Regions from separate parts of the Pseudarthrobacter oxydans genome, predicted to be linked through region 3. Evidence: riboswitches for the same ligand, from Rfam matches in the RefSeq annotation. Region 3 holds a riboswitch; each other region holds the start of a gene.
The links. Region 3 has a riboswitch for thiamine pyrophosphate ahead of thiO (glycine oxidase ThiO). Riboswitches for the same ligand answer to the same signal wherever they lie in the genome.

Region 1 (7,312 bases), 1.1 Mb from region 3:
GATCCGGTTCACTTCTTCGATGCGTGCGAGGCGGCGAAGAATGGTGGTCCCCCGGTTAATGAGGCTGGCGCACAGCAAAGCCACTCCGGCGTTCTTGCTGCTGTTGACGTCCACGGACCCCGAAAGGGTGCGCCCGCCTTCAACGCGCAGGTGGGTCATCTGCGGCCTGCCCACGTTCACGATGCTCCGGTCGAAGATCACTTCGAGGCGCTGGATCATTTTCAGGCTCAGGTTCTGCTTGCCCTGTTCCATGCGGGCAACGGCGCTCTGGCTCGTTCCCAGCTCGGCAGCCAGCTGGCCTTGGGTCCAGCCCTTCTCAGCCCGGGCATCCCTCAGCATGGCGGCAACGTGTTCAGCGGTTTCCTGCGTCATACACAACTTTATATCATAAATGAGTTAAAGGTCCCGTCACGGCAGTCTGAAACGCGGCCGCTGGAGAGCGTTTACCCGAACGATGCGATCGAAGGGGGACGGACTCCTTGACCGCACCTTCCAAGGGCGGGAGACTGAAGGCACCCGTTCGTCCAGCGGCAACGGAGGCAGTATGCGCCGGACACCAGCCACGCCGATGCCAGTCAGCCGGGCACCGGCCCGCAGCACACGGAGCGTGCCGGGAATGGCGGCACCGTTACTCGCGGCCCTGCTCCTCATCTGCGGCTCGCCTGCCTACGCGGTGCCCTCCCCGGGAGAGGGAGTGCAGTCGCTCCTGGGGAACGACATCTCCTGGCCGCAATGCAACACGGCTTTCCCCACGGGACAGGCTTTTGCCATTGTGGGCGTCAACAACGGTTTGGCCAACACCACCAATCCCTGCCTGGCCGAGCAGCTTGACTGGGCGGAAGGTTCCGCGGGCCACCCTGGCCGGCCCACGGTGTCCCTGTACGTCAATACTGCCAACCCGGGCGCCGCGGGATCGTGGTGGCCGGCGGAGGACGAGTACCCGGCAGGCCGGGCGGTGCACAACCCGTACGGCCCCTGCAAGGACGGGGATTACGGCAAGGCGTGCGCCTACATGTACGGCTTCGCCAAGGCATACGATGACGCCCACCACCGCGGCATCAGCAACCCGGGCTCGTACGTCTGGTGGCTGGATGTGGAGACCGAAAACAGCTGGTCCTACACCGACAAGGATGCCAACCGGACAGTCCTGGAAGGCATGACCGATTTCTTCCACAGCATTGGCGCGCAGGTGGGGATTTACTCCTCGGGCCGGCAGTGGGACCAGATTGTTGGAACTGTCAGCGGGTCGAGCAACCTTTACTCACTCCCGAGCTGGCTGGCAGGATCCCGGAACGCGTCAGGAGCAGCGATGGCCTGTTCGCATGCGCCCCTCACCGGCGGCGGCGAGGTGGAGTTGACCCAGTTCGTATCGCGGGGTTTCGACTACAACTATTCGTGCCCGTAAGCCTGGCCCGCTTTCAGGTCCCCAGCCACACCATGTTCCAGGTGCCCAGCGAGACTGCGGCAAAAACCGCTGTTGCCGCCATCACCACACCGCCGGCAAGCACCCACGCATCCAACACACTGTAGGTCGATTCGCGGGCCCACGTCCGGCGGCCGCCGCCAAAGCCGCGGGCTTCCATCGTCACCGCGAGCCGCGATGCCCGGCGGATCGCCTGGACCAGCAGCCCGAAACTCTGCCCCAGCGTCGCCTTCACGCGCTGCAGGGCGCTGCCGCGGGCACCCACCCCGCGCGCGCGGCGGGCCATCCCGATGGTCTGCCACTCTTCTGCCATCAGGCCCACCAGCCGCATGGCCGCGAGGGTTCCCAGCACGAACCGGTGCGGGAGGCGCGCCTTCTGCGCCAGCGCATCAGCGAGGTCTGTGGGGTCGGTGCAGCTCATCAGCAGAACTGCCGGCAGGGCAATCGCCAGCCCCCGCAGCATGAAGCCCACGCCCAGCTCCAGTGAGCCTTCGCTCATGGTCCAGATGCCGACGTCGATCAGCGTCTTTCCGCTGTCCGGCGCCAGGATGGAGGTGCTCCAGCCTCCCACTGCGGCGGCGAGGATCAGCGGCCAGCCGCGCTGCCACAGCAGTGCGAGCGTCAGGCCGGCCAGCGGAAACAGCAGGACCTCAAAGACCAGTGCCACCGATGCGGACACCCAGTCTATGGAGAGCGCAAGCACGGCCGTGATGAGGAAGACGGCGGCGAACTTGCTGAGGGGGTTCGCCCGGGTCAGCAGCGCGTTGTTGCCGCGAAGGTTCAGCTCCTGCCTCATGGTGCCGCCGGTTCCGCCGCGGCCATCCGCAGTTCCGTTCCACCCAGCGCCGCCGTGAATTCGGCGTCATGGGTCACGGAGACCACGGCGGTGCCGGCATCCAGCAGCTCGGACAGGAACGATGCCAGCTCCGCCCACGTGTTGGCGTCCTGGCCGAACGTAGGCTCGTCCAGGACCAGCACCTGGGGATGCGCGGCCAGGACCGTTGCCACGGACAGCCGCCGCTTCTCCCCGCCCGAAAGCGTGTAGGGGTTGGCATCCACAAGATGGGTAAGCCGCAGGCGCTCCAGCAGTTCGTCCACGCGCTCCTCACCATGGCCAAGGTGCCGGGGGCCAAACAGCAGTTCGTCCAGCACCTTCCCTGTGACGAACTGGTGTTCGGGTTCCTGGAACACGGTGCCGATCCGCTCGATGAGCTGATCGGCCTTCCACTTGTACGGGTCTATTCCGGCGCCGCGGCTCAGGTCCAGCGTGGCCGAAACCTTGCCGGCCACGGGCTCCAGGAGCCCGGCAAGCGTCAGGGCAAACGTGGACTTCCCGGCCCCGTTCGGCCCCGTGACGGCCAAGGCGTGCCCGGCCCGGACCTGCGCGGAAATACCTGCCTGCACGGGTACCGGCGGAACCTTCCGGAAGCCGCTGCGCCGCGCCCGTTCACGGGACACCGCCAGTTCCTCGGCAGCGAGCAGGAGGCCACCCGTCCCGCTGGCTGGATCCGCCGCACGCAGCCGGGTGTCCGGAACATAGCCGGGCACCCACACCCCGGCAGCAATCAGCATGCTCCGGGCCTCCCTGAGCACCTGGTCCGGCGGACCGTCCAGCAGCACGGCGTCCTTCGCGTCGGTGCCGGGCTGCAGCACCACGATCCGGTCCACCAGGTCCTTCCACACGGACACCCTGTGCTCCACCACCACCAGGGTGGCGCCGGTCTTGTCCAGGCACCGCGCCACGGCGTCGCGGACCTCCAGCACGCCGGCCGGGTCCAGGTTGGCCGTCGGCTCGTCCAGCAGGATCAGGCCGGGACGCATGGCAAGGATGCCTGCGAGCGCCAGCCGCTGTTTCTGCCCGCCGGAGAGTACCGACGTCGGATGGTCCAGCGGGAGGTGGGAAAGTCCGACGTCGTCCAGCGCCTCGTGCACGCGGCTCCAGATGGCGTGGCGGGGCACGGCGAGGTTCTCGGCGCCGAAGGCGGCGTCGTCACCCACGCGCGACAGGACCACTTGCGTCTCGGGATCCTGCTGCATAAGGCCGGCGCGCCCGCGCTGCTCGCGGGGGGAGGCTCCGTCAACCAGCAGCGAACCCGACTCGTCGGAATCGCCGGCCGCGCCGCCGTCGTCGTTCGCATCCCCCAGGACCCCCGCCAAAGCATGGAGGAGGGTGGACTTGCCGGCGCCGGAAGGCCCCAAAAGCAGCACCCGCTCTCCCGGACGGATGTCCAGGTCGAGGGCATGGACCGCCGGCCTGGCGCGCCCGGCATGCCGCCAGCCCCAGCCGCGGGCCGTGACGGCGGCGGGACGCACTGCGGTGGGCGCGCCCTGGCGGGAAGGTGCGGACATCAGGAGAAAACAGGCTCCGTAGCTGCCTTCCGCGACGCGAACGAGCTCAGGACCCCGGTCCTGGCCAGCCCCCGGGTGGCGATCCAGGACAGGGCGCCGGCGATGATCGCGCCGGAGATGGCGGTGAAGACGATGTACACCAGCTTGTCCCCGCCGGAGTAGGCGATGTTCCAGCCCCACGGAGCGAAGGAGTCGTTGAGGCCGCAGAAGAGACCGGCGGCGGCACCGGCCAGCAGTGCCACGGGCAGGTTGAACTTCCGGTACACGAAGATGGCGAAGATGATCTCGGCGCCGAGGCCCTGGACGAAGCCGGAGAACAGCACGGAAGCCCCATACTGGGACCCCATGAGCAGCTCACCGGTGGCGGCTACCGTCTCACAGAACAGCGCGGCGCCGGGCTTGCGAATGATGAGCATGCCCAGCACGGCCGGGATCATCCAGCCGCCGGCGATCAGGCCGGTCAGTGGCGGGTAGGTGGCGTTCATGGGGCCGGACACTGCGGCCGCGCCCTGGGACCAGGCCCAGAAAATGACGCCGCCGGCGATGGCAATGAGGGCCGCCACCACGATGTCCACGACGCGCCAGGACTTGCTGCTGGTCTTCTTGACTGCTGTTGTTGCCATGTGATCCTCCTGAGGAACAGGAGGGGAAAGTGGACGCGGCTGCCGGCACTGCTGCCGCTGCGCGCACTTCGAGAACTCGACTCCCTTGCGCCGGTACTAACCGGATCAGGTTCGAGGGTCTGCGGCTGCCCGCACTCTCAGCGCCCACCTGCGGATCCTGGCATTGCCAGTGATGGCCGACGGCGGCGCTCCCCTGTCGTTGAATGTTGCTTTTGCTTGAAATGATTCGTTGCAGAAATACCCTGTTGGGCGTTGTCCAGTTTACACCGCGGCGGGGGTAGATTGTGGGCCATGGCTGCCAATTCCCCGCATGTAACCGACTTCGACCCGGATTCCGATGCCATCCAGCCGGAGGGATCGCTGGCGGCACTGATCGCCCGGATTGAAGGCGAAGTCCGGGAACTGCAGTTTCCAGGCTTCTCCCTCGACGACTCCCTGAACCTGGGACTGCTCCTCGTGGAGCTGGGCAAGGAGCGCGGGCTGCCCATCGCGATTGACATCACGAAGGGCGGGCAGGTTCTGTTCCATGCGGCGCTGCCCGGTGCGACGCCGGATAACGATCACTGGATCCGGGCGAAGCAGCGCACGGCGGCACGGTATGAGGTCCCCTCACTGCTGGTGGGATTGCGCGGCCGGCTGCGCGGCGGCCGGATCGAGGACCAGGGATGGTTCGACCAGGGCCGGTACGCGGCGCACGGCGGCTCCTTCCCGCTGTACGTCACCGGAGTGGGCGCCGTGGCTACCGTTACGGTTTCAGGGCTTCCCCAAGTGCAGGATCACGACCTGGTGGTCGAGGCCCTGCGCGAAATGCTCCACTCCGCGGGGGCGGACTGATGCCAAGGCTGGCGGACTGACCCACACTGCACGCACGTCCACCGGCAGCAGAAATACAAAGGCTGCTTAGCATTTATTAGTAATCATGCTTACTATGTTGTCTCCCGGGTTTTGAGGAGAACAGGACATGGCAGCAAGCACCCGCCTGGCGGGCCCACGAACACGCCTGCAAAAGGCCTCCCTCGGAACGGGAATAGTCTTCGTCCTTTTCGGCATCCTGGGTTTCATCCCGGGCGTTACCTCCAACTATGGCTCGTTGGGCTTTGCCGGACCTGGTTCAGGGGCGCTGCTATTGAGCGTCTTCCAAGTGTCCATTCTCCTTAACGCGGTCCACCTGCTCTTCGGGATTGCAGGGGTCCTGATGGCGCGGACGCATCCCCAGGCCAGGAACTTCCTCATCTACGGGGGCGTAACCTACCTGCTCCTGTGGTTGTACGGCTTCCTTGCGGGCGACACCACGCCTGCCAACTTCCTCCCTGCGAACAACGCAGACGACTGGCTGCACCTGGCCCTCGGCCTGGCCATGATTGCGCTGGCCATCGTCCTGGCCGCCCGAGGCCCCGCCGTTCCCGCAGGCGTTGCCGGCAGCGACAGCAGCAACAGCGGCGACAACAGCAACCGGTCAGGAAGCCTCAGCGACGACGTCACGGAACCGGCACCAACGCCGCACCTGAAGGAGCACTATGAAAATCCCTGAAGCGCGCGGTCCCGCCAGCACCGCCTTGTTCGCCCTTCTCACGGAGGCGCCCGGCACCCTTGGCACCCGCCCCTGCGGCCGCACCGCCGATGACCGAACCCTGGATGACGGAACCGCGGCGCTGCACCGGGCGGTCACCGGCCAGTTGGCTGCCACCCCGGACATCATTGGCGACGACGATCTCCAGCTGACGCTCTTCTGCCTCTACGAGCTCCACTACAGCGGACTCGAAGGCGTCAGCGATGAGTGGGAATGGGCGCCGGGACTGATCCAGGTCCGCCACCTGCTGGAAAAACCGTTCGAGTCAGCGCTCAGGCTGGCCGCCCGGGAAGCAGCCGGCGAACTGGAGCTTCCCGCGGCCTCGCGTCCCACCAGCGATGCCGTGGCCGATGTCCTGTTCAGCCTCGCAGCCCGCGACACCGGCCCCAGCCTCTCACGGTACGTGGCAAAGAAGGCCAGCCTGGACCAGCTCAAGGAATTCCTGATCCATAAGTCCATCTACCAGCTGAAGGAGGCGGATCCCCATACCTTTGCCATTCCCCGGCTGGCCGGGCGCCCCAAGGCCGCGCTGGTGGAAATCCAGGCGGATGAGTACGGCGGCGGACGTCCCGAACGGATGCACAGCGCACTTTTCGCCCGCACCCTGCGAGGCCTGGGAATGGCGGACGAATACGGCGCCTACGTCGATTCCGTCCCGGCCGTCTCCCTCGCCGCAGTGAACCTGATGTCCCTGTTCGGGCTGAACCGCCGGCTGCGGGGTGCCATCACCGGGCACCTTGCCATCTATGAGATGACCTCCTCCCAGCCCAACCGCTTATACGGGAGCGGTTTCCGCCGGCATGGATTCGATGCCGCCGTCACCCACTATTTCGATGAACACGTGGAAGCAGACGCCGTCCACGAGCAGATCGCCGGCCGCGACCTGGCCGGCGGCCTCGTCGAGGCCGAACCAGGACTTCTTGGAGACGTATTGTTTGGTGCCACGGCAGCCATGGCGGTGGACGGCAGGCTGTCTGCCCATCTCCTGCAGTCCTGGGAGAACGGCGGGACGTCACTCAGGGCGGCAGTCCCGGCGGCAGCATGAGCGGCGCCAGTCCCCCGCCGTCGTCCGTCACCCCGGCTACCTAAGCAGGAGCAAGAATGAACCAGGAACCCGCCGATAGCTCCATCGTGGTGTGCCCCGACGGTCCGCTGATCGTGCGCGGCGACTTCGAGATCGTCACGCCCTCCGGCGAACCGTTGCCCCGTGAACGGAAAACCGTGGCACTGTGCCGCTGCGGGGCGTCAGCCATCAAGCCCTATTGCGATGGGACGCACAAGATGATCAAGTTCCGGACGGAACCTCCGGCAACCTGAGCAAGGCCTGCACCGGCCGGCCGCCATCGC
Region 2 (7,312 bases), 420 kb from region 3:
ATTCGGATTCCGGTCCGGTGGCTTGTTCGCAAGACCGCCAATGATGAGCAGCGCAGGCATTGGATTTGTCAATCCGGCCTCCCGCAACTCCATTGGGCGGCACCTGGTTGTGACACGTGGAACAACGGGTTTTTGAACATCCTGCCGGCCCCCACGGGCTGCCGCACCCCACTGCCGGTGCGAACCTGGGGGTATCCACTTGACTTCTGTCAACGCCTGCGGGTTTTGACAATATGTGCCCCAATGGGTGCCGGATGTGGCGGTACGTCAGGGGCAGGAGTGTTGCCACATATGGATAATGAACAAGTTTCAGCCGTTAATGATGAAGCCGCCGCCACGGGTGCCGAGGCCGAGCCGAAGAAGGCCACGAGGACCAGGCGGAAAGCCGCTCCCAAGGCCAGTGACGCCCTGATCGCCGAAACAGACGTTGCGGCAGGCACCGCGGGCGCAGATTCCGTGCAGGCAGGGGCCAGCGCCGCCGAATCCGGCGCGAACGCAGTAAACACAGTGCCGGTTACCGACGCCGCTGAGGCGAAGGCACCCGTCCGCCGGAGCCGCTCCAGGAAGAAGGTTGACCCGGCTGAGCCGCTTCCGGCCTTCGCCGAGGAGGCAGCCGCCCCTGCCGCTGCCGGCGACGACGCCGGCGCGCAGGCTGCGTCGGCCGGCGCGCCTTCTGAAGCCGCCGCGGAGGACGCAAAACCCGTCCGACGCCGGCGGGTTGCCACCCGCAAGACCTCCGCCCCGGTGGCGGAGGCTGCGGCTGCGCAGGCAGAGAGTGCGGCGGCGGGAGCTGCGCCCGCCGAAGCCGCACCTGCCGCGGAAGCTCCAGCCGTCGCTGACCCGGCAGTCGCCGCAGCTGAAGCCGAAGCGGCCGCACCGGAACCTGCGGTCCTGCCTTCCGCAGCCGGGCAGGACAACGGCACTCCCGTGCAGGGCCCGCCCGCCGCCGAGGCAGCCGCCCAGGGCGATGCTGCCGCGGAACCCGTAGCCGCCCCTGCCGCTTCCACCGCCCCGGCAAGCCCTTTCGGCTCCCTCTTTTTGGAGCCAGGTTCCGCCACTTCCGTCCTGTTCCAGGCCCCGGATCTCAGCGCTGTTGTCCGGCCCGCGCCGGCCGCCACGGAAGAAGCTGAAGAAGAGGACACCGAGGACGACTCGGACGATGCCGGTAACCGCAGGAGGCGCCGTGGCCGCGGCCGCCGCGGCCGCAGCAGGACTGGCGAGCGTGACGGCGAAGACGCCGAGGGCTCAGATGCCGAGACCGATGCTGCCGATGACGCCGACGAGGAAGCCGCCGGGCAGGCCGACGAAGGCGTGACGTCCCGCCGTCGGCGCCGCCGCCGCCGTGGCGACCAGGACCTTGAACTGACGGGCGGGGGAGACGACGATCCCCCCAACACGGTGACCCGCGTCCGCGCACCGCGCCCCGTGGGAGAACCCGCGGTCAGCAACCGGGTCACCAGCGTCAAGGGCTCCACCCGCCTGGAGGCCAAGAAGCAGCGCCGCCGCGAATCGCGCGACACGGGCCGCCGCCGCACCGTCATCACCGAAGCCGAGTTCCTGGCCCGCCGGGAGTCCGTGGACCGCCAAATGATCGTGCGCCAGCGCGATGACAGAATCCAGATTGCCGTCCTGGAAGACGGCGTCCTGGCCGAGCACTTTGTCTCCAAGACCCAGCAGGATTCCCTGATCGGCAACGTCTACCTGGGCAAGGTCCAGAACGTGCTGCCGTCCATGGAAGCAGCCTTCGTGGACATCGGACGCGGGCGCAACGCCGTCCTGTACGCTGGCGAAGTCAACTGGGAGGCCGTTAACCTCGAGGGCAAGCAGCGCCGCATTGAAAACGCGCTCAAGTCCGGCGACACCGTCCTGGTCCAGGTCACCAAGGACCCCGTGGGCCATAAGGGCGCGCGCCTGACCAGTCAGATCTCACTGCCGGGCCGCTACCTGGTCTTCGTTCCCGGCGGTTCCATGACCGGCATCTCCCGCAAGCTGCCCGACGTCGAACGCAACCGCCTCAAGCGGATCCTCAAGGACCGCCTCCCCGAGCAGGCCGGCGTTATTGTCCGGACCGCTGCGGAAGGCGCCTCCGAGGAAGAGCTGACCCACGACATCAACCGGCTGCGGGCCCAGTGGGAAGGCATCGAAAGCCAGTCGAAGTCCACCAAGATCCTTGCTCCGGAACTGCTGTACGGCGAACCGGACCTGACCATCAAGGTGGTCCGCGACGTCTTCAACGAGGACTTCTCCAAGCTGATCGTCTCCGGCGAGGAAGCCTGGGACACCATCGAGGCCTACGTCACCTACGTCGCTCCCGATCTGGTGGGGCGCCTCGAGAAGTGGACCAAGGACCAGGACATCTTCAGCGCATGGCGGATCGACGAACAGATCCACAAGGCACTGGAACGGAAGGTCTTCCTGCCCTCCGGCGGCTCGCTGGTGATCGACCGCACCGAGGCCATGACTGTTGTGGATGTCAACACCGGCAAATTCACCGGCAGCGGCGGCAACCTTGAAGAGACGGTCACCAAGAACAACCTGGAAGCTGCGGAGGAAGTGGTACGCCAGCTCCGCCTGCGCGATATCGGCGGCATTATCGTCATCGACTTCATCGACATGGTCCTGGAATCGAACCGCGACCTCGTCCTCCGTCGGATGGTGGAGTGCCTGGGACGCGACCGCACCAAGCACCAGGTTGCCGAAGTCACGTCCCTTGGCCTGGTGCAGATGACCCGCAAGCGGATGGGCACCGGGCTGCTTGAAGTGTTTGGCGAGCAGTGCGAGGCCTGCGCCGGCCGCGGCGTGGTGACCCACGATGACCCCGTGGAGCACCGCCGGGCCAATATCGTGGCGGCCGAACACCACGTTCAGCGCTCGGACGCCCGCCCGGACGTCCGGAATGAAAGCCACCGCGCTGAGGCCCAGCGCGGGGACAGCAGCCAGCCCGGCGTCCGTCCAGACCGGAAGCGCCGCCGCGGCCGCGGCGGCCAGCAGGTGGACGCTGCTCCTGCAGCCGCCCTCCACGTGCACACGGTCCACCCCGACCCCACGGACGCCGAGCGGCACGCAAAGGCCGAAGCCACCAGGCTTGCCCTTGCCAATATTGCTGCGGCAGCACACGCCGCCCACCTGCACGACGATGAGGTAGCCGCGGCCCGGCAGGCTCCGCAGGTCCAGCCGGCGGAACCTGAGAAGCACGACGGCGACGCCTCCCGGCCTGCCGCCGTCCTCACCTTTGGCGGGGAGAAAGTTGCCCTGCCGTTCGTGGAGCACGCGGAGGAGCAGCAGCCGAAGCCGGCCCTGACGCTGGACCGGCTCGCCGAAGCCTTCGCCCACCTCGGTGAGCCTGCCCCTGCCGCGGAAGCCACAGCCGGGCAGCCCGAACGGCGGGCACCGGAAAAGGAGCAGCGGGAACCGGAGCAGGTCCGGGCACCGCAGCACGTCCAGGCACCGCAGGCGGAGTCTCCGCAGGTCCGGCCTGAGCCGCTGCAGGCTGCCCATGCGCTGCGCGAAAAGGACTATTCCGACCACACCCTGGAACAGTCCCGCCCGCGCCGGGCGCGCCGCAACCGCAGCGCCAGCCGTGCCCAGGGTGCGGCCAACGAGACCTCCGTCGAGCAGCACGAGAATGTCCCCGCCGCGGCGGCAGGGCATTCACACTCTGCAAAGGCGCCGGAAGCTGACCAGGCAGGTGCCCCTGCGCCAGGCAACGCCAAGCCTGCCGCGGAGCCCATCATCCTGGGTGTCGGGGTTCCCGCTTCGGAACTCTAGGCCACGGCACGCGACACGCTGGATGCCCGGCCGCCCACCACGTGTGGACGGCCGGGCATCCGGCATTTAAGGCCGCACCAGTCGCACTGCGTCACCTTCGCCCTGCGTACCGCAAAAAAGCTAGGCTGGTGAACCGACACGGGGTGCCGCGCACAGAGCCGGCTGAGATCCACACCCGTTGAACCTGTCCGGCTAGCACCGGCGAAGGGATGTCTCTTGTCTTCAACTCTCGAATTGCCCTCTGCCACCCCTCAGGGCGCCCCTGCCCCTGCAGCACAGTCCGGCCAGCGGCCGGACGTGCCCCGGGTCCTCTCGATCGCGGGCTCGGATCCGTCCGGCGGAGCCGGCGTCCAGGCGGACCTGAAAAGCATCGCGGCCCACGGCGGCTACGGAATGGCCGCCATCACTGCCCTCACCGCACAGAACACCCGCGGCGTACGCGGGGTCCACGTTCCGCCTGCTGACTTCCTCACCCGGCAACTTGACGCGCTCAGTGAGGACATCAGCATCGACGCCGTGAAAATCGGGATGCTGGGTGATGTCGCGGTGATCGAAGCTGTCCGGGCGTGGCTCGAAAAAGTCCGTCCCGGCGTCGTGGTTTTGGACCCTGTCATGGTGGCCACCAGCGGTGACCGGCTCCTGCAGGAATCCGCCGAAGCCGCACTTCGCGAGCTGCTGCCGCTGGCGCACCTCATCACGCCCAACCTGGCTGAACTTGCCATGCTGGTGGGCGGGAACGTGCAGGAGAGCTGGGAAGGCGCCCTGGAACAGGGCCGCGAGCTCTCTTCCGCCACCGGGGCGACGGTGCTTGTGAAGGGCGGACACCTGGCCGGGGACGAATGCCCCGACGCCCTTGTCAACACTGCAGGCACGCTTGGCCAGGACGTGGTGGTGGTCCCGGGCAGGCGGGTGGCAACGCTGAACAGCCACGGCACCGGTTGTTCACTGTCATCAGCCATGGCCACAGTCCAGGTGCGGCTGGGGGACTGGGAGGCAGCCCTCCGGGAGGTCAAGCCCTGGCTGTCCGGCGCGCTGGAGGCCTCGGAGTCGCTGGAGGTGGGTACGGGCAACGGACCAGTCCACCACTTCCACCACCTTCAGCCGGAGCCTGCTGAAGGCAGCTTCGCGGCGCGGCTGTGGGCTGAAGCGGAGGAGCACCTGGAAGCCATCTATTCCCTGGCGTTTATCCGGGACCTGGCCTCCGGCGACCTGGCCGAGAAACAGTTTGGCTACTACCTGGCCCAGGACGCCATCTACCTCAACGGTTATTCACGGGTGCTCGCGCGGACAAGTGCCCTGGCCCCCACCGAGGCAGAGCAACTCTTCTGGGCACGTTCCGCCGCGCAATGCCTGGAGGTCGAGTCTGAACTGCACCGCTCCTGGCTCAGTACCCGGACCGTTGAGCCGCAGCTGGGACCCGTAACCAAGTCCTACGTGGACCACCTGGTGGCGGCATCGGCGTCGGGCAGTTATGCCGTGCTGGCGGCAGCCGTCCTGCCCTGCTTCTGGCTGTACGCGGAGGTGGGCAAAACGCTCCACGCACAGTTCGTGGCTGCCGGGGAGCCGGCGGGCCATCCCTACGCGGAGTGGCTGCGCACATACGCGGATGAGGACTTCGCCGCGGCCACCCGCAGGGCGGTTGCCATTGTGGACAGTGCGGGGCGCACCGCTCCGGCGCATGAGAAGGATGCCATGGCCACGGCATTCAGGCAGTCCTGCCGCCTGGAAGTTGAATTTTTCGACGCGCCGCGCCTTCATTCCTGACGTCCGGACGGCCGCCGCGCCGGTACTATGGTGGGGCACCCCCCGGCCAAGGAAATGTGTTGTGGTACCTATCACAGACAACCCGCCGGAACCAGCCTCATTTGCGGCCGAAGCCAAAACTAGCGTATTCTAGATCTTCGGTGCTTACGCCAACACTTGGGTTATGACCCCACGGCGTTGAGGCACAGCGAGAGCCCAACCAATTATGGAACCGGGTTCCGCACGCAAATTTGTAATAAACGTCGAGAGAAGTGAGTTCCCAAGTGGTGTACGCGATTGTCCGCGCAGGCGGCCGCCAAGAGAAGGTTTCCGTTGGAGACTTCGTTACCCTGAACCGCGTCGCCGGTGGAGCTGGCAGCACCATTCAGCTGCCCGCACTGCTCCTGGTTGATGGTGACAAGGTCACCTCCGCCGCTGCTGACCTGGCCAAGGTAACTGTTACGGCTGAGATCCTCCAGGACCTCCGTGGTCCTAAGATTGTGATCCAGAAGTTCAAGAACAAGACCGGTTACAAGAAGCGCCAGGGTCACCGCCAGGAACTGACCAAGGTCAAGATCACTGGTATCAAGTAACCTCCCGTTACTGTTCAGGTTTTTCAGCAGATTCCCCAGAATTTAGAGGCAGGCATTTCAGATGGCACATAAAAAGGGCGCGAGCTCCACTCGCAACGGTCGTGACTCCAACGCACAGTACCTCGGCGTCAAGCGCTTCGGCGGCCAGGTAGTTTCCGCAGGCGAGATCATCGTCCGCCAGCGCGGCACCCACTTCCACCCGGGCGCCGGCGTTGGCCGCGGCGGCGACGACACCCTGTTCGCCCTGACCCCGGGCGCCGTTGAATTCGGCACCCGCCGCGGTCGTCGCGTCGTCAACATCGTTGCTGCTGCAGCTGCAGAGTAACAACCAGTTCTGAAGCGGTGGAGCGGGCCATGTGGTCCGCTCCACTGTTCTTTTAACCGCATTACAATCGTCTTGGCGCCCTTGGGTGTCCAGGAAACAGCACTGAGGAGATCCACGTGGCCAGCTTTGTAGACCGGGTAGTACTGCACGTATCCGGCGGTACCGGCGGCCACGGGTGCGTCTCCGTCCACCGTGAGAAGTTCAAGCCGCTGGGTGGTCCCGACGGCGGCAACGGCGGCAACGGCGGCGACGTGATCCTTCGCGTGGACCACCAGACCACCACGCTCCTTGACTACCACCACGCGCCCCACCGCCACGCCACCAACGGCGGCCCGGGCATGGGGGACTGGCGCGGCGGAAAGAACGGCGAGACGCTCATCCTGCCCGTTCCGGACGGCACGGTGGTCAAGTCCAAGGACGGCACCGTCCTCGCCGACCTCGTGGGCGAAGGCACCGAGTACGTGGCTGCGGCGGGCGGCATCGGCGGCCTGGGCAACGCCGCGCTCTCTTCGCAAAAGCGCCGCGCTCCCGGCTTTGCCCTCCTCGGCATCGAAGGCGAGTCCAGCGACATTGTGCTGGAACTGAAGTCAATTGCGGATATTGCCCTGGTGGGTTTCCCGTCCGCCGGCAAGTCCAGCCTTATCGCCGCCATGTCCGCGGCGCGGCCCAAGATCGCCGACTACCCCTTCACCACCCTGATTCCCAACCTGGGCGTAGTTCAGGCCGGGGATGTCCGCTTCACCATTGCAGACGTACCGGGGCTGATTGAAGGCGCCAGCGAGGGCAAGGGCCTCGGCCACCACTTCCTCCGCCATGTGGAGCGGTGCGCGGCGCTGGTCCATGTCCTGGACTGCGGCACGCTGGAGGCCGACCGCGACCCCCT
Region 3 (7,312 bases):
CAGCGATGACTTCCAGCTTCACCCAGTCGGTTTCCAGGGCCTCCCTGGCGAGCTCCGCGGTGAGGACGGCGTCCCGGGCAGTGAAGCACCCCGCCGTGTTGGGCAGGACCTTGATGCCGTGGTCCAGGAGGAGCTGGAAAAGCGAGCCTGCCTCCTGGGGTGAATAGCGGCGCATGGCCACGGTGGTGAGGGAGGTGCCGGAGGCCAGGAGCGCGGCGCCGAGGCCGTCAAGGCTGGGCGCGCCGCCCGTGCCCATGATGAGCCGGGACGCGAGCGCGACGCCGTCGATCACCAGGGGATCATGAAGGTCCGGCCGGGTGCCGTCGAGGGTGCTGCGGGTTTCCGTCATGGTGTTCAGCCTCCCTGTACTGCCGTGACAAGTTCGACGTCGTCACCCTCGGAGAGTGCGGTAGCGAACCATTGGCTCCGGGGCACCACCTGGGCGTTGCGCGCAACGGCGACGCCCAATTTCCGGCCGTCGGTTGCGTGGCCGTCAGCGGCCAGTGCGCGGCCGGTGACCTCGGTGACGAGCGCGGTGATGGACGCGCCGTCGGCGACTGTATGTCCGGTTCCGTTCAGGGTGATGTTCATGCTGTCTCCTTGGGGTTGGGTAGGGTGGCCGCTGCAGCAGGCCGAACGGCGACGCCGGAAAAGCGGCCGGGATTAAAGGGGGCCCAGCGGGGGTCCTCCCTGCCTTCGAGCAGGTCCCGGCATATCGCGGCCGCTGCCGGGGTGAGGAGGACGCCGTGGCGGAAGAAGCCGGTGGCAATGATGAGCCCTGCCACGCGGCTTTGCCCTGAAGGGCCGTCCTCCAGGGGGACCCGCCCGAGCAGCGGGGCGTTGTCAGGTGTGCCGGGACGGGCCCGGGCCGTGCATTCCAGCAGCTCAAGTTCCGCCACCGCAGGCACCAGGACCTGGGCGTCGCGCAGCAACTGGTAGACGCCCCCTGCCGACACTGCCCCCGCGCTGGTTCCGCTGTCCTTCCCCAGTGCGTCCTCACGCTGCGTTGCCCCGATCACCACGGTGCCGTCCTGCCGGGGGACGATGTACACAGGGATCCCGCGGACCAGTCCGCGGACGGTGGAGGTCAGCAGCGGCTGGAGGTGGGCGGGGACGGCGAGGCGAAGGATGTCACCGTGGACCGGCCGCAACGGCAGGTGCAGGTTTTCCGGCAGCCCGGTCAGGGCCGCAGCGTGCAATCCGTTGGCCGCTACGGTCTCCCTGGCCGCCACCGTTCCTCCGCCCTCCAGCGTGACACCGGCGACGGCTCCGTCCCGCCAGAGCAGGCCCGCTGCCCGGTCCGGCACGGCGTAGCCCTCGGCGGCTCCGGCCACGAAGCTTCCGCCGCTGCCGGTTCCGCCGGCGTGCCGGGCCAGGGCACGGCGGAAGCAGGCGACCAGCAGCCTGGGGTCCACCTGGTGGTCCGCCGGTGTATTCAGCGCCGAGGCAATGGCCGGGCTCAACAGCGGCTCCCGGCGCCGGGCTTCACGGATGGTGAGGGGCTCAACCGTCAGTCCATTGGCCTGCTGCACCTCGCGCAGGTCCAGCAGCGCCTGCCGGTCCGCAGCGTCGGCACCCACGGCGAGGGTCGGCGTCGTAAGATACCCGGGATCCGAACCGGCAGCCGCGGCAAGGCCAGCGGCGAAACCCGGCCAGCGCCCGGAGGCCTCCAGCATGAGCTCCAGGAGGTCCTCCTCCTGGTAATGCAGTTCGCTCACCGGGGCAAGCATCCCCGCCGCGGCCCAGCTGGCACCGGAGCCGGGGGCGTCATCGATTACCACCGCTGAATATCCGGACCGCCTCGCCTCCCAGGCGATGCCGTGGCCGATGACTCCCCCGCCGATGACCGCAACGTCGGCCTCCAGTGCGGAGCCGGGCGCGGGCCGGTACGGGGCGTCGAGCGCATTGGGCATAAGTGTCTCCTTCCCTACGCCGGTATTAGCCGGATCAGGTCAAGCGGTCGGCTCTGACGCCCTCTCAGCCCGGCGCTTTATGACAGCTGCCGCGGCTCCCGCAGTACGAGGCCCAGTGTAGAGGAACTAGGCTGGCACCCATGAATGTGTCCCACCCTCCTGCCGCTGCATCCCCCGTCCCGGCTACCGACGCCTTTCTCAACGCCGAAGGCAGTTCCGGCGTGCAGGCCGCACGCCTTTACCTCTGTACGGACGCGCGCCGGGAGCGGGGCGATTTCGGGCAGTTCGTCGATGCCGCCTTCGCGGGCGGGGTGGACATCATCCAGCTGCGGGACAAGTCCATCGAAGCCGCCGAGGAGCTGGAGCTCCTGGCCGTACTCAAGGAATCGGCGGTGCGGCACGGCCGGCTGTGGGCGGTGAATGACAGGGCGGACATCGCCGTGCTGTCCGGAGCCCCGGTGTTCCATATCGGCCAAAAGGACCTGCCCCTCAAGGCGGCCCGGACGCTGTTGAACGGCAACGCGGCCATCGGCCTGTCCAGCCACAGCCCGGAGCAGGTGGACGCCGCCCTGGCTGCCGCCGCCGGCCCCTCGGCGCTGGACTACTTCTGCGTGGGGCCGCTCTGGGCAACACCCACCAAGCCCGGACGGGCCGCCGTCGGGCTTGACCTGGTGAGGTACGCCGCCACGGCTGTTGCCGGGGCGGACGGGCAGGAGGACACGCCCGACGGCGGTGTCCCCTGGTTCGCGATTGGCGGCATCGACCACTCCAACGTCGAAGAGGTGGTGGAAGCCGGCGCACGCCGGATCGTGGTGGTCCGGGCCATTACCGAGGCTGACGATCCGGCCGCGGCCGCCGCTTCGCTCCTCAGCGCCCTGGACGCCGCCCGCCCATAATCCCGCGCCGGAACTGCCGTGCCTCTCCGGGCCGCTTCCGTGCACTATTGACGAAATTCGGGCTACGCTGATTTTCGTGTCACACCATCGGCTGGCCCCCAATGTCCACGAGCACACCAACGCACTCGAAGCGGCGCTGGGCGCGCTCCGGAGTGAGCTTGAGCTGCCGGGTGCCTACCCTGATGATGCCGTGAAGGACGCCGAGGCCGCCGTGTCCGCATTGCAACTGCCGTCCCATGACCTGACTTTCGTTGAATTCATTACCATCGATCCGGCATCGTCCACCGACCTGGACCAGGCGCTGTTCATCGAGCGGGACGGCAACGGCTACCACGTTCTCTATGCCATCGCCGACGTGCCGGCGTTTGTTACTCCCGGCGGCCCGCTGGACGCTGAGACGCGGCGTCGGGGACAGACTTTTTACACGCCGGACGGCCGCATACCGCTGCATCCCGAAGTCATCAGCGAGGGGGCGGGAAGCCTCCTGCCGGGACAGGACTGTTCCGCGTTCGTGTGGGACTTCCGTCTTGACGTTGACGCGGAGGTCACGGCCGTGGCCGTGCGGCGTGCCCGGATGCGCAGCCGCACCAAGCTCAGCTACAAAGGCGCCCAGGCGGAACTGGACGCCGGCAGCCCTTCCCCTGTGCTGCGCCTCCTTAAAGAGGTGGGGCTCAAGCGCGTGGAGCTGGAGCGCGCCCGGGAGGGTGCCAGCCTGAACATGCCGGACCAGGAGATTGTCCAGCTTCCCGACGGCGGCTACCGGATTGCCGCCGCCCCGCAGCTGCCCGTGGAGGACTGGAACGCACAGATATCGCTGATGACCGGCATGGCAGCCGCACAGCTCATGCTGGCCGGGAAAGTGGGCATCCTGCGCACCATGCCGGCCCCGGACGAGCGTTCCCTGAACCATTTCCGGCTGCAGACAGAGGCCCTCGGAAAGCCCTGGGACGGCGAAGTCAGTTACGGCGAATACCTCCGCAGCCTGGACCCCACCCATCCCCGCCAGCTCGCAATCCTCCACTCCGCAGGGATGCTCTTCCGTGGGGCCGCCTATACGGCCTTTGACGGCACCGTCCCGGATGACGCCGTTCAGTCCGCCATCGGCGCCGCGTACGCCCATACCACCGCCCCGCTTCGCCGCCTGGTGGACCGCTTCGTGCTGGTCACCTGCGAGGCCTTGAGCAATGGCGGCGAGGTGCCCGCGTGGGTGCGGGACGCCCTGCCGTCGCTTCCCGAGATCATGGCGGGCTCGGACCAGCTGGCGTCCCGGATGGAGCGAATGGCGCTGGACACGGTGGAGGCGGCACTGTTGATCAACCACATCGGACAGGAGTTCGACGCGATCGTGATTTCAGGGTCGAAGCCCCAGAAGGAGAACGGGAACGGCGGCCTGAGCCGGAACGGCAACGGCAAGGGCAAAAACGGCAACGGCAAGAACGGCAACGGCGGCTCCGGGATCATCCAGATCGCCGAACCTGCAGTGACAGCGCGCTGCGCCGGTGAGTTGGAGGCCGGAACCAAGGTCCGGGTGCGCCTCATGTCCTCGGACATCGCTACCCGTGAAGTGCATTTCGAGCTGGTGCCGAAGGCGCCGTGACCCGGGGCGGTTTTGTGGCATATCCGGCCCGCAGTGCGGGCAAAAGCCGGATTTCGGTGCCCTTGCGGCTAGACTGAAGAGGTAGAAATGGATGCCCGGTCGTTGATTTCCTTGATTTGAAACCAACAAGCCCGCCCCTACGCGATCTTGAGAACCACCCGCTGGTCACCAGTGCCAGCATAAAGATAGCCCGCGATCGGCTTCCACTGGAATTGCTTGCGCGCCTGAGCGTGCTCCGGAACGGCCTGCCGGCCGGCCCGTTGAGCAGGCAGCGCCATTGCCCAAATGAATAAGGAAACTCCACGTGAGTGAATTGCATACCCACCAGCTTCTGACGGACGACTCCGGCACCGAAACGCTTGAGCCCGAAGAAACCATCATCTCCGACGAGAAGCCGCACGAGATTGAGGAGAAGTCCTTCGCGGACTTCAACGTCCGCGCCGACATCGTGGAGTCCCTGGCCGACGCCGGCATTACCCACCCCTTCCCCATCCAGGCCATGACCCTGCCGGTTGCCCTCTCCGGACACGACATCATCGGCCAGGCCAAGACCGGCACAGGCAAGACCCTCGGCTTCGGCATCCCCGCCCTGCAGCGGGTAGTGGGCCGGGACGACGCCGGCTACGAAAAGCTTGCCGTCCCGGGTGCACCGCAGGCACTGGTCATCGTCCCCACCCGTGAACTGGCGGTGCAGGTGGCCAACGACCTGCAGACGGCATCCCGCAAGCGGAACGCACGCATCGCCACCATCTACGGCGGCCGGGCCTACGAGCCCCAGGTGGAAGCCCTGAAGAACGGCGTGGAAGTTGTGGTGGGTACCCCCGGGCGCCTCATCGACCTCTTCAAGCAGAAGCACCTGAGCCTGAAGAACGTCAAGGTCGTCATCCTGGACGAGGCCGACGAAATGCTTGACCTCGGCTTCCTGCCGGACGTCGAGACCCTGATCGCGGCCACGCCCGCGGTCCGCCAGACCCTGCTGTTCTCCGCCACCATGCCCGGCCCCGTCATTGCCATGGCCCGCCGCTACATGACCCAGCCCACCCACATCCGTGCTGCTGATCCGGATGATGAAGGCCTCACCAAGCGCGATATCCGCCAGCTGATCTACCGCGCGCACAGCATGGACAAGATCGAGGTTGTCGCCCGCATCCTGCAGGCCCGCGGCCGCGGCCGGACCATCATCTTCACCAAGACCAAACGCACTGCCGCCAAGGTTGCCGAGGAACTCGTGGACCGGGGCTTCGCGGCCGCCGCCATCCACGGCGACCTCGGCCAGGGCGCCCGCGAGCAGGCCCTCCGGGCCTTCCGCAACAACAAGGTGGACGTCCTGGTGGCAACCGACGTCGCCGCGCGCGGCATCGACGTCGACGACGTCACCCACGTCATCAACTACCAGTGCGTGGAAGACGAAAAAATCTACCTGCACCGCGTGGGCCGCACCGGCCGCGCCGGCAATAAGGGCACCGCTGTCACCTTCGTGGACTGGGACGACATGCCCCGCTGGGGACTGATCAACAAGGCCCTGGGCCTGAGCGTGCCGGAGCCTGTGGAGACCTACTCGTCTTCCCCGCACCTCTTTGAAGACCTGGACATTCCCGAGGGCACCAAAGGCCGGCTCCCGCGCGACAAGCGCACCCTGGCCGGAGTCGACGCCGAAGTCCTGGAAGACCTGGGCGAAACGGGCAAAAAGAACGCCCGCGGGGGCCGCGACGCCGGCAGTTCCCGCGACCGCGACGGCCGGGGACGCGACAGCCGGGACCGCGGCGCCAAGCGCGAAGGCGGGCGCAGCGGCGACTCCGCTGCCCGCACAGGTGAGCGCCGCCGTCGTACGCCCGATTCAGCAGCAGCACCCGCTGCTGCCGGTGAGGCTCCGGCAGCTACCGAGACAGAGCAGCCCTCCCGCACCCGCCGCCCCCGCACGCGCACCCGCCGCCGCAACGGCGAGGTAGTGGGCGCCGACAAGGCCACGCAGCCCGGCAGCACCGAGGCCTAAAACCCTCCATGACTGACACTGTCTGGGCGCCGGACGGCAGCAGCCTGGTGGTCCACGCGGACAACGCGGACTTCCTTCCCTCGCTGCCGGACGGCGCCTTCACACTGATATACGTGGATCCGCCGTTCAACACCGGCCGGGCCCAACGGCGCCAGCAGACCACCATGGTGGCCAATGCGGAAGGCGCCGGCGACCGCGTCGGATTCAAGGGGCGCTCCTACGACACCATCAAGGGCGCGCTCCACCGGTATGACGACGCGTTCAGCGACTACTGGTCCTTCCTGGAGCCCCGGCTCGTGGAAGCGTGGCGCCTGCTGGCCGATGACGGCACCCTCTACCTGCACCTCGACTACCGCGAGGTGCACTACGCCAAAGTGATGCTGGACGCCATCTTTGGCCGCGAGTGCTTCCTGAACGAGATCATCTGGGCCTACGACTACGGAGCCCGCGCCAAGAACCGCTGGCCCACCAAGCACGACAACATCCTGGTGTACGTCAAGAACCCGGCGAAGTACCACTTCGACAGCGCGGAGGTGGACCGCGAGCCGTACATGGCACCGGGCCTTGTGACGCCCGCCAAGCGCGAACTGGGGAAACTGCCCACCGACGTCTGGTGGCACACCATCGTCTCCCCCACCGGCAAGGAGAAAACCGGATACCCGACGCAAAAGCCCGAGGGCCTGGTCCGCCGGGTGGTTGCCGCCTCAAGCAGGCCCGGAGACTGGTGCCTGGACTTCTTTGCCGGCTCCGGGACCCTGGGTGCAGTGGCGGCCAAGATGGACCGGAAGTTCGTGTGCGTGGACCAGAACCAGCCGGCGATCGACATCATGGCCAGGCGCCTGGGTGCCCACGCGGAGCTCACCGCGTTTCCGCCCAACCAGGTAGCGCCAAGTGTCGTTTTGACCCAGCAAAA
Region 4 (7,312 bases), 340 kb from region 3:
GCCGATCCTTAGCTTGTTCGGCGAGTCAACGCCGGTAAAGCCCCGGGGAAGGTGGGGCACCGGGCGGAACGTGACCACGGCTTCCTTGCGCTTAACGCCCAGCGCCTTGCCGGAACGGAGGATGAAGGGGACGCCCTTCCAGCGCCAGTTGTCGATGTTCACCTGGATCTCGGCCAGGGTCTCGGTGCCTCGTGCCGCGTCCACACCGTCCTCCCGCGCGTAGTCCGGGACCTCCTTCCCCGCCAGTTCACCCGCCGCGTAGCGCGCCCTGCGGCTGGAACCGGCGTAGGGCTCCGGGACGCTGCTCGCGCGCAGGACCGTGGAAATGGCGTCGCGCAGGTCCCGTTCGCCGATGGTGGCCGGCGGTTCGATGGCCATCAGCGCCATGATCTGCAGGAGGTGGCTCTGGATCATGTCCCGGAGCGCGCCGGCGCCGTCGTAATAACGGGCGCGTCCCTCCAGCGCGAGGTCCTCGTCAAAGATGATTTCCACTTTTTCCACGTGGTGGCGGTCCCAGACGGGTTCCAGGAAGTTGTTGGCGAACCGCAGGCCCAGGATGTTCAGCACGGTGGCCTTGCCCAGGAAATGGTCCACCCGGTGGATGTGGTCTTCCGGAACCAGCCGGACCAGTGTCTGGTTGAGCGACCGGGCAGACTCCTCGCTGGAGCCGAAGGGTTTTTCCATCACCAACCGCGTGCCGGCCGGAACCTGGTCGGGCCGCAGGGTTTCACAGGCGAGCTGGCTGATCTTGGGCGGGAGGGCAAAATAGACGGCCGTTGGGCCGTCCAGCGCGGCAAGGAGCGAGGCCAGGGCGCCGTCGGCGGTGACATCCAGCTGGTGGTAGACCGTCTCCTTTTCAAGGGACTGCAGGGCGTCCTTTCCCTCGGGACCTGCGGGCCCGGCTGCTGCTTCGAAGGAGGTGTGAACCCTTTCCCGCCACTGTTCCGGGGTCCAGGGATCTGACCCGGCACCGACGAGCCGGAGATCCGTGGCGTGGCCCTTCGCCACCAGGCGCGCCAGGCCCGGCAGGAGCAGCCGGCCCGTCAGGTCCCCGGAAGCGCCGAGGATGAGGAGGGTTTTCACAGATGCTTGGCTCGTCATTTTGCCAGCATGCCACCTTGGGGGTCCGACTTGGTACCCTAGATAGTCGAGTCCCGATCATCCACAGCCTTTGATTATTCATAGCCTTTGATCATCCACAGAAAGAAGTGCACGTCGCGTGTTCAATTCACTCTCTGACCGGTTGACAGCAACCTTTAAGAATCTGCGGGGTAAAGGCAGGCTCTCCGAGGCCGACGTCGATGCCACAGTCCGCGAGATCCGCCGTGCCCTCCTGGATGCCGACGTTGCCGTTCCAGTTGTCCGTGAATTCACCGGCCGGGTACGGGAACGCGCCCTGGGTTCCGAGGTGTCCGGTGCGCTGAACCCGAGCCAGCAGATCGTCAAGATCGTCAACGAAGAACTGGTGGAGATCCTCGGCGGTGAAACCCGCCGGATCCGCCTCGCCAAGAACGGCCCCACCATCATCATGCTGGCTGGCCTCCAGGGTGCCGGTAAGACCACCCTCGCCGGCAAGCTGTCCAAGTGGCTGAAGGCCCAGGGCCACAGCCCCATGCTGGTGGCATGCGACCTGCAGCGCCCCAACGCGGTCACCCAGCTCCAGGTGGTGGGCCAGCGCGCCAAGGTGCCGGTGTTCGCGCCGCACCCGGGAGCCACGTCCTCCGAACTCGAGCACCCTGCCGGCGACCCCGTGGCCGTTGCCCGCGCCGGTGTGGAGGAAGCCCGCCAGAAGCTGCACGACGTCGTCATCGTGGACACCGCCGGCCGGCTCGGTGTCGACGCCGACATGATGGAGCAGGCGCGCCAGATCCGCCGCGCCATCGTGCCCAACGAAGTCCTCTTCGTCATCGACTCCATGATCGGCCAGGACGCCGTGAACACGGCGCTCGCCTTCGATGAGGGCGTCAACTTCACGGGCATCGTGCTCTCCAAGCTCGACGGCGACGCCCGCGGCGGTGCCGCGCTCTCGGTGGCGTCCGTCACCGGCAAACCCGTCATGTTCGCCTCCACCGGCGAAGGCCTTGACGACTTCGAGCTGTTCCACCCGGACCGGATGGCATCGCGCATCCTGGACATGGGTGACGTCCTGACGCTGATTGAGCAGGCGGAGAAATCCTGGGACAAGGACGAAGCCGCCCGGATGGCGAAGAAATTCGCCGACCAGGAAGACTTCACCCTTGAGGACTTCCTGGCCCAGATGCAGCAGATCCGCAACATGGGCTCGATGAAGAAAATGCTCATGATGATGCCGGGTGCGCAGAACATCCGCCAGCAGCTGGAGCAGTTCGACGAACGCGAGATCGACCGCGTCGAGGCCATCGTCCGGTCCATGACCCCGCACGAGCGTGTTGCGCCCAAGATCATCAACGGCTCCCGCCGCGCCCGTATTGCCCGCGGCTCCGGCGTCCACGTCTCCGAGGTCAACGGCCTTCTGGAGCGCTTCGCCCAGGCCCAGAAGATGATGAAGAAGATGGCCCAGGGCGGCATGCCGGGGATGCCCGGGATGCCAGGCATGCCGGGTGCCGGCGGCGGGGCGCGGAAGAACGCCAAGAACGCCCCCAAGAAGAAGGCGAAGTCAGGCAACCCCGCCAAGGCTGCCCAGGAGCGGAAGGACGCCGAGGCCCGCCGGGCCAACGCGGCCAAGGCTCTGCCGACCGGCGCCGCCTTCGGCCAGCAGCCGGGCGACTTCGATCCGTCCCAGCTGAACCTGCCCAAGGGCTTCGACAAGTTCCTCGGCAAGTAAGCAAACCTGGCCCAACTAAGTAGCGCCAAGTGTCGTTTTGACGGTTCATAACGACACTTGGCGCTACTTAGTTGGGATGTCGGGGCTGTGGAATAGGGTTGGGTCATGTTCAAGCAGAGGGTAGTGTTCGTGCACGGCGCGGGCAGCTTCGGCGCCGCGGCCTGGCCCCGCCAGCATGGCCTGGCACTGTCCTATGACGCACTGTTCCTGCGCCGCCACGGCTACGATCCCGTGGCAGAGCCGGTGGAATCATCCTTCGAAGAGGACGCGGGGATCCTGCTGCGGTCACTGGCCGACGACGGCAGGGGCGCCGTCGGCGGGCACGTCGTGGCACATGCCCAAGGCGCCGTCGCAGCGATGATGGCCGCCGTCGAACGCCCCGACCTTGTCTATTCGCTGACGCTGGTGGAGCCGGCCTGCCTGTCGCTGACCGCGGAACTGCCGGCGACGGCGGCGCACATTGCGCTGATGAAGCCGCTCCTGGACGTCCGGCACCAACTCGGCGACGAGGACTTCCAGCGGGAATTCGTGCGCCGGGTCTACGCCACGGACCTGCAGCACCCGGTCACCGTGGAAGAGAAGCGGTCCGCCCGGCGGCTCCGTCTGCAGGTGCCGTCGTGGGAAGCTCCGCTGCACATCGTGCCGGGCGTGCCTACGCTCGTCCTCACGGGCGGCTGGGAGCCGCTCTACGAAGAGATCGCGGGCTACCTCCGGGAGACCGGCGCCCTCCACCGCACTGCGGCGGGAGGGCACCGGCCCCAGGATTCAGGAGAGGGGGACCGCATCATCCGCTCGTTTATCGGCGATGCCAGCCGGGTCCGGGCACGCGCGTCCTGACGCCCTAGCTTCCGGCGGCAACACGGGGCTCCGGCAGGTACACCTTGCCGCCGGCCGCCCGGAATTCCTCGCTTTTCCCCTTCATCCCCGCCGCCGCCGCCAGGGCCGCCTGCGACTCCGCCGAGCCAAATTCGTCCCGGATGTCCTGGCTGATCCTCATGGAGCAGAACTTGGGACCGCACATGGAACAGAAGTGCGCGGTCTTGGCAGGTTCTGCGGGCAGGGTCTCATCATGGAAGGCTTCCGCCGTGACCGGGTCCAGGGACAGCGCGAACTGGTCGCGCCAGCGGAATTCGAAGCGTGCCTTGGACAGCGCATCATCGCGCTCGTGCGCCCCCGGGTGGCCCTTGGCAAGGTCTGCCGCGTGTGCGGCGATCTTGTAGGTGATCACCCCGGTCTTGACGTCGTCCTTGTTGGGCAGCCCCAGGTGTTCCTTCGGGGTTACGTAGCAGAGCATGGCGGTGCCGTAGCGTGCGATCTCGGTGGCACCGATGGCCGAGGTGATGTGGTCGTAGCCCGGTGCAACGTCGGTAACCAGGGGCCCGAGTGTGTAGAACGGCGCACCCTTGCACAGCTCCTGCTGTCGCTCTACGTTCTCGCGGACCAGGTGGAACGGGATGTGCCCCGGACCTTCCACCATCACCTGCACGTCGAATTCCCAGGCGCGCGCCGTCAGCTCAGCCAGTGTGTCCAGTTCGGCGAACTGGGCAGCGTCGTTGGCATCCGCCGTCGCCCCTGGCCGCAGCCCGTCACCCAGGGAGAAGGCGACGTCGTACTTCGCGAAGATTTCGCACAGCTCATCGAAGTGCGTGTAGAGGAAGTTCTCCTGGTGGTGGGCCAGGCACCAGCCTGCCATGATCGAACCGCCGCGGGACACGATGCCTGTCACCCGGTTGGCTGTCAGGGGCACGTAACGCAGCAGGACGCCGGCGTGGATGGTCATGTAGTCCACACCCTGCTCGCACTGTTCAATGACGGTGTCGCGGAAGATCTCCCAGGTAAGGGCATTGGCTTCCCCGTTGACCTTCTCGAGGGCCTGGTAGATGGGGACGGTGCCGATGGGGACGGGGGAGTTGCGGAGGATCCATTCGCGGGTGGTGTGGATGTCATCGCCGGTGGAAAGGTCCATGACGGTGTCGGCGCCCCACTGCGTTGCCCACTGCAGTTTGTCCACCTCCTCCGCGATGGAACTGGTAACGGCCGAGTTGCCGATGTTGGCGTTGATCTTCACCAGGAAGGCCTTGCCGATAATCATTGGCTCGGACTCGGGGTGGTTGATGTTGCTGGGGATGATGGCGCGGCCCGCAGCCAGCTCGCTGCGGACCAGTTCAACATCGCAGTTCTCGCGCAGCGCCACAAAGCGCATCTCCGGGGTGATCACGCCCTGCCGCGCGTAGTGCATCTGCGTCACGGTCCTGCCGTCGACGGCGCGGCGGGGCACCGGGCGCGCTCCCTTCCACTCGGCGCTGGCGGCGCCGCGGCGGACAGCCGAGCGGCCGTCGTCGAGCAGGTTCCGTTCCCTGCCGCTGTACGCCTCGGTGTCTCCGCGTGCTTCGATCCAGTCCGTCCGGAAGGGAGGGAGGCCGATGACGGGGTCGCTGCCAGGTCCCGCCGTCCGGTAGGTCCGGAACGGCCTGTTCGGCGTCCCGTTCGGGGAAGGTTCCAGCGCAATCTCCGTCACCGGGACCCTGATCCCCGTGCCGGCATCCTCAAGGTAGGCCAGAGAATGGGATTTCAGGGACTGGGTCACCGGTGGCTGGTTGCCGGCTGCTCCCATCGCCGGACGGTCTTGGGCAGGGTTCAGCTGTGCATTTTGTGTACTCAAGGAATACTCACTTCCTTCGCCGGCATTACCCGGACAGGTTCAACGGTCGCAGGCTGCGTCAGCCCGATCTCAGCCCCTGCAGGGGCACCCGTGTGGTCAAGGTGTAAGCTACCACACGCCCCCGGAAGGGCGGTGTCACATTTGCGGGTGCTAGCCTGACCGGGCATCGAAAGGAAGCCCGATGGCAGACATCATTCACTTTCGCGGACCCGTCCTGACCGCACCGGACCGGGTACGCCATGGACTCTGGTCGGTGGACGGCAAGCTCACGTTCAGCCGGCCAACTGCCCCTCCGGCGCGGGAGCTCGACGGCTGGGTGCTGCCGGGATTGGCTGACGCCCACTGCCACATCGGACTGGGCCCCGCCGGCCCGGTCGAACCCGCCCTTGCACGGGAACAGGCGCTGGCTGACCTCAACGCCGGAACCCTGCTGGTCCGCGACGCCGGCTCACCTGCCGATACCCGCTGGATGCAGGGCTGCCGGGACTTTCCGGTGCTGATCCGTGCAGGACGGCATGTGGCCCGCACGCGCCGCTACCTGCGCGGCTTTGCGGCGGAGGTCGAACCCGACGGGCTCGTGGAGGCCGTGCGGAAGCAAGCACGCGACGGCGACGGCTGGGTCAAACTGGTGGGCGACTGGATCGACCGGAGCGCCGGCGACCTCGCGCCCTCCTTTCCGGCCGCCGTCGTCCGTGACGCTGTCCAGGCTGCCCATGATGAAGGTGCCCGGGTCACGGCGCATTGCTTCGCCGGGGACACCCTGGACCAGATGCTGGACGCCGGCATTGACTGCATTGAGCACGCCACGGGGCTGCTGCCCCGCCACCTGCCCCGGTTCGTGGAGCAGGGCGTGCCGATCGTGCCCACCCTCATCAACATCGCTACCTTTCCTGATATCGCGGAGCAGGCAGACGCCAAGTTTCCGCGCTACGCCGCCCACATGCGTGCCCTGTGGGAACGCAGGCTGGAACGGGTGGCGGAGGCCCATTCCGCCGGCGTACGCATCTTTGCCGGGACGGACGCAGGCAGCGTGGTCCGCCACGGGAGGATCGCAGATGAGATCCTCGCCCTGCACGGGGCCGGCCTGCCCATGCCTGCGGCCCTGGATGCCGCCTGCTGGGCAGCCCGCACGTGGCTGGGAGCGGACAACCTGGAGGAAGGCGCGCGGGCCGACGTCGTGGTGTGCCGCGAAGACCCGCGGACCACCCCGGAAACGATCAGGGCGCTGGAACACGTGGTGCTGGGCGGCCGCATCATCCGCTGAGTTATTTGAGGCCGCCACTTGGAATAAATTGAAGCTTCAAGTAATTTTAATATGTGACAGGCCGCCGACGGGACGGCCTCCAATACAAGGAGCCTTCAAATGACCGACGCAGCCGCCCGCCAGGATCTCCTTCCTGCCGACCTCGCCATGGGCACCGTGATGCTCAAGGTGGGCGACATGAAGGTCATGACCGATTACTACCAGCGGGCCCTCGGCCTGGAGGTCGTCGCGGAGCAGGACGGCGGGCTCTACCTCGGCCGGCTGCAGAAACCGCTGGTGCACCTGGCTCCCGCTCCGGGCCTGACGCTTCCGGGCCGGGGAGAGGCCGGCCTCTTCCACACCGCGCTGCTGTTCGAGAACCAGGCAGACCTGGCCGCGACCATCGCCACGGCCGCGCAGTTTGAACCCCGTTCCTTCACCGGCAGCGCAGACCACCTTGTCAGCGAGGCCTTCTACTTCACCGACCCCGAAGGCAACGGGATCGAACTCTACTGGGACCGGCCGCGCAGCAGTTGGTCCTGGAACGGCACTGACGTGGTGATGGACAGCCTGGCCCTTCCGCCGCAGCGCTATTTGGAGCAGC

Region 1: linked by a shared signal. The riboswitch ahead of SMD14_RS18910 (ECF transporter S component) and the one ahead of thiO (glycine oxidase ThiO) in region 3 are both predicted to bind thiamine pyrophosphate.
Region 2: linked by a shared signal. The riboswitch ahead of thiD (bifunctional hydroxymethylpyrimidine kinase/phosphomethylpyrimidine kinase) and the one ahead of thiO (glycine oxidase ThiO) in region 3 are both predicted to bind thiamine pyrophosphate.
Region 4: linked by a shared signal. The riboswitch ahead of thiC (phosphomethylpyrimidine synthase ThiC) and the one ahead of thiO (glycine oxidase ThiO) in region 3 are both predicted to bind thiamine pyrophosphate.

Annotation. Positions count from the first base shown of each region.
Region 1 is NZ_CP139438.1:4,136,798-4,144,109, forward strand. Features, by position in the region: gene SMD14_RS18890 (UDP-N-acetylglucosamine 1-carboxyvinyltransferase) at 1-372, opposite strand, end outside; gene SMD14_RS18895 (hypothetical protein) at 617-1,405, shown strand; gene SMD14_RS18900 (energy-coupling factor transporter transmembrane protein EcfT) at 1,419-2,219, opposite strand; gene SMD14_RS18905 (ATP-binding cassette domain-containing protein) at 2,216-3,772, opposite strand; gene SMD14_RS18910 (ECF transporter S component) at 3,772-4,395, opposite strand; TPP riboswitch at 4,460-4,600, opposite strand; gene SMD14_RS18915 (heme-degrading domain-containing protein) at 4,687-5,229, shown strand; gene SMD14_RS18920 (DUF4383 domain-containing protein) at 5,357-5,926, shown strand; gene SMD14_RS18925 (iron-containing redox enzyme family protein) at 5,913-7,010, shown strand; gene SMD14_RS18930 (CDGSH iron-sulfur domain-containing protein) at 7,067-7,282, shown strand.
Region 2 is NZ_CP139438.1:2,583,635-2,590,946, reverse strand. Features, by position in the region: gene SMD14_RS11635 (Rne/Rng family ribonuclease) at 292-3,768, shown strand; TPP riboswitch at 3,898-3,995, shown strand; gene thiD (bifunctional hydroxymethylpyrimidine kinase/phosphomethylpyrimidine kinase) at 3,985-5,532, shown strand; gene rplU (50S ribosomal protein L21) at 5,796-6,104, shown strand; gene rpmA (50S ribosomal protein L27) at 6,166-6,429, shown strand; gene obgE (GTPase ObgE) at 6,546-7,312, shown strand, end outside.
Region 3 is NZ_CP139438.1:3,007,973-3,015,284, forward strand. Features, by position in the region: gene SMD14_RS13600 (thiazole synthase) at 1-349, opposite strand, end outside; gene thiS (sulfur carrier protein ThiS) at 355-591, opposite strand; gene thiO (glycine oxidase ThiO) at 588-1,913, opposite strand; TPP riboswitch at 1,908-2,025, opposite strand; gene thiE (thiamine phosphate synthase) at 2,054-2,809, shown strand; gene SMD14_RS13620 (RNB domain-containing ribonuclease) at 2,886-4,406, shown strand; gene SMD14_RS13625 (hypothetical protein) at 4,544-4,684, opposite strand; gene SMD14_RS13630 (DEAD/DEAH box helicase) at 4,711-6,399, shown strand; gene SMD14_RS13635 (DNA methyltransferase) at 6,408-7,312, shown strand, end outside.
Region 4 is NZ_CP139438.1:2,672,961-2,680,272, reverse strand. Features, by position in the region: gene SMD14_RS12095 (glucose-6-phosphate dehydrogenase) at 1-1,101, opposite strand, end outside; gene ffh (signal recognition particle protein) at 1,220-2,803, shown strand; gene SMD14_RS12085 (alpha/beta hydrolase) at 2,909-3,640, shown strand; gene thiC (phosphomethylpyrimidine synthase ThiC) at 3,645-5,465, opposite strand; TPP riboswitch at 5,460-5,567, opposite strand; gene SMD14_RS12075 (amidohydrolase family protein) at 5,647-6,729, shown strand; gene SMD14_RS12070 (VOC family protein) at 6,829-7,312, shown strand, end outside.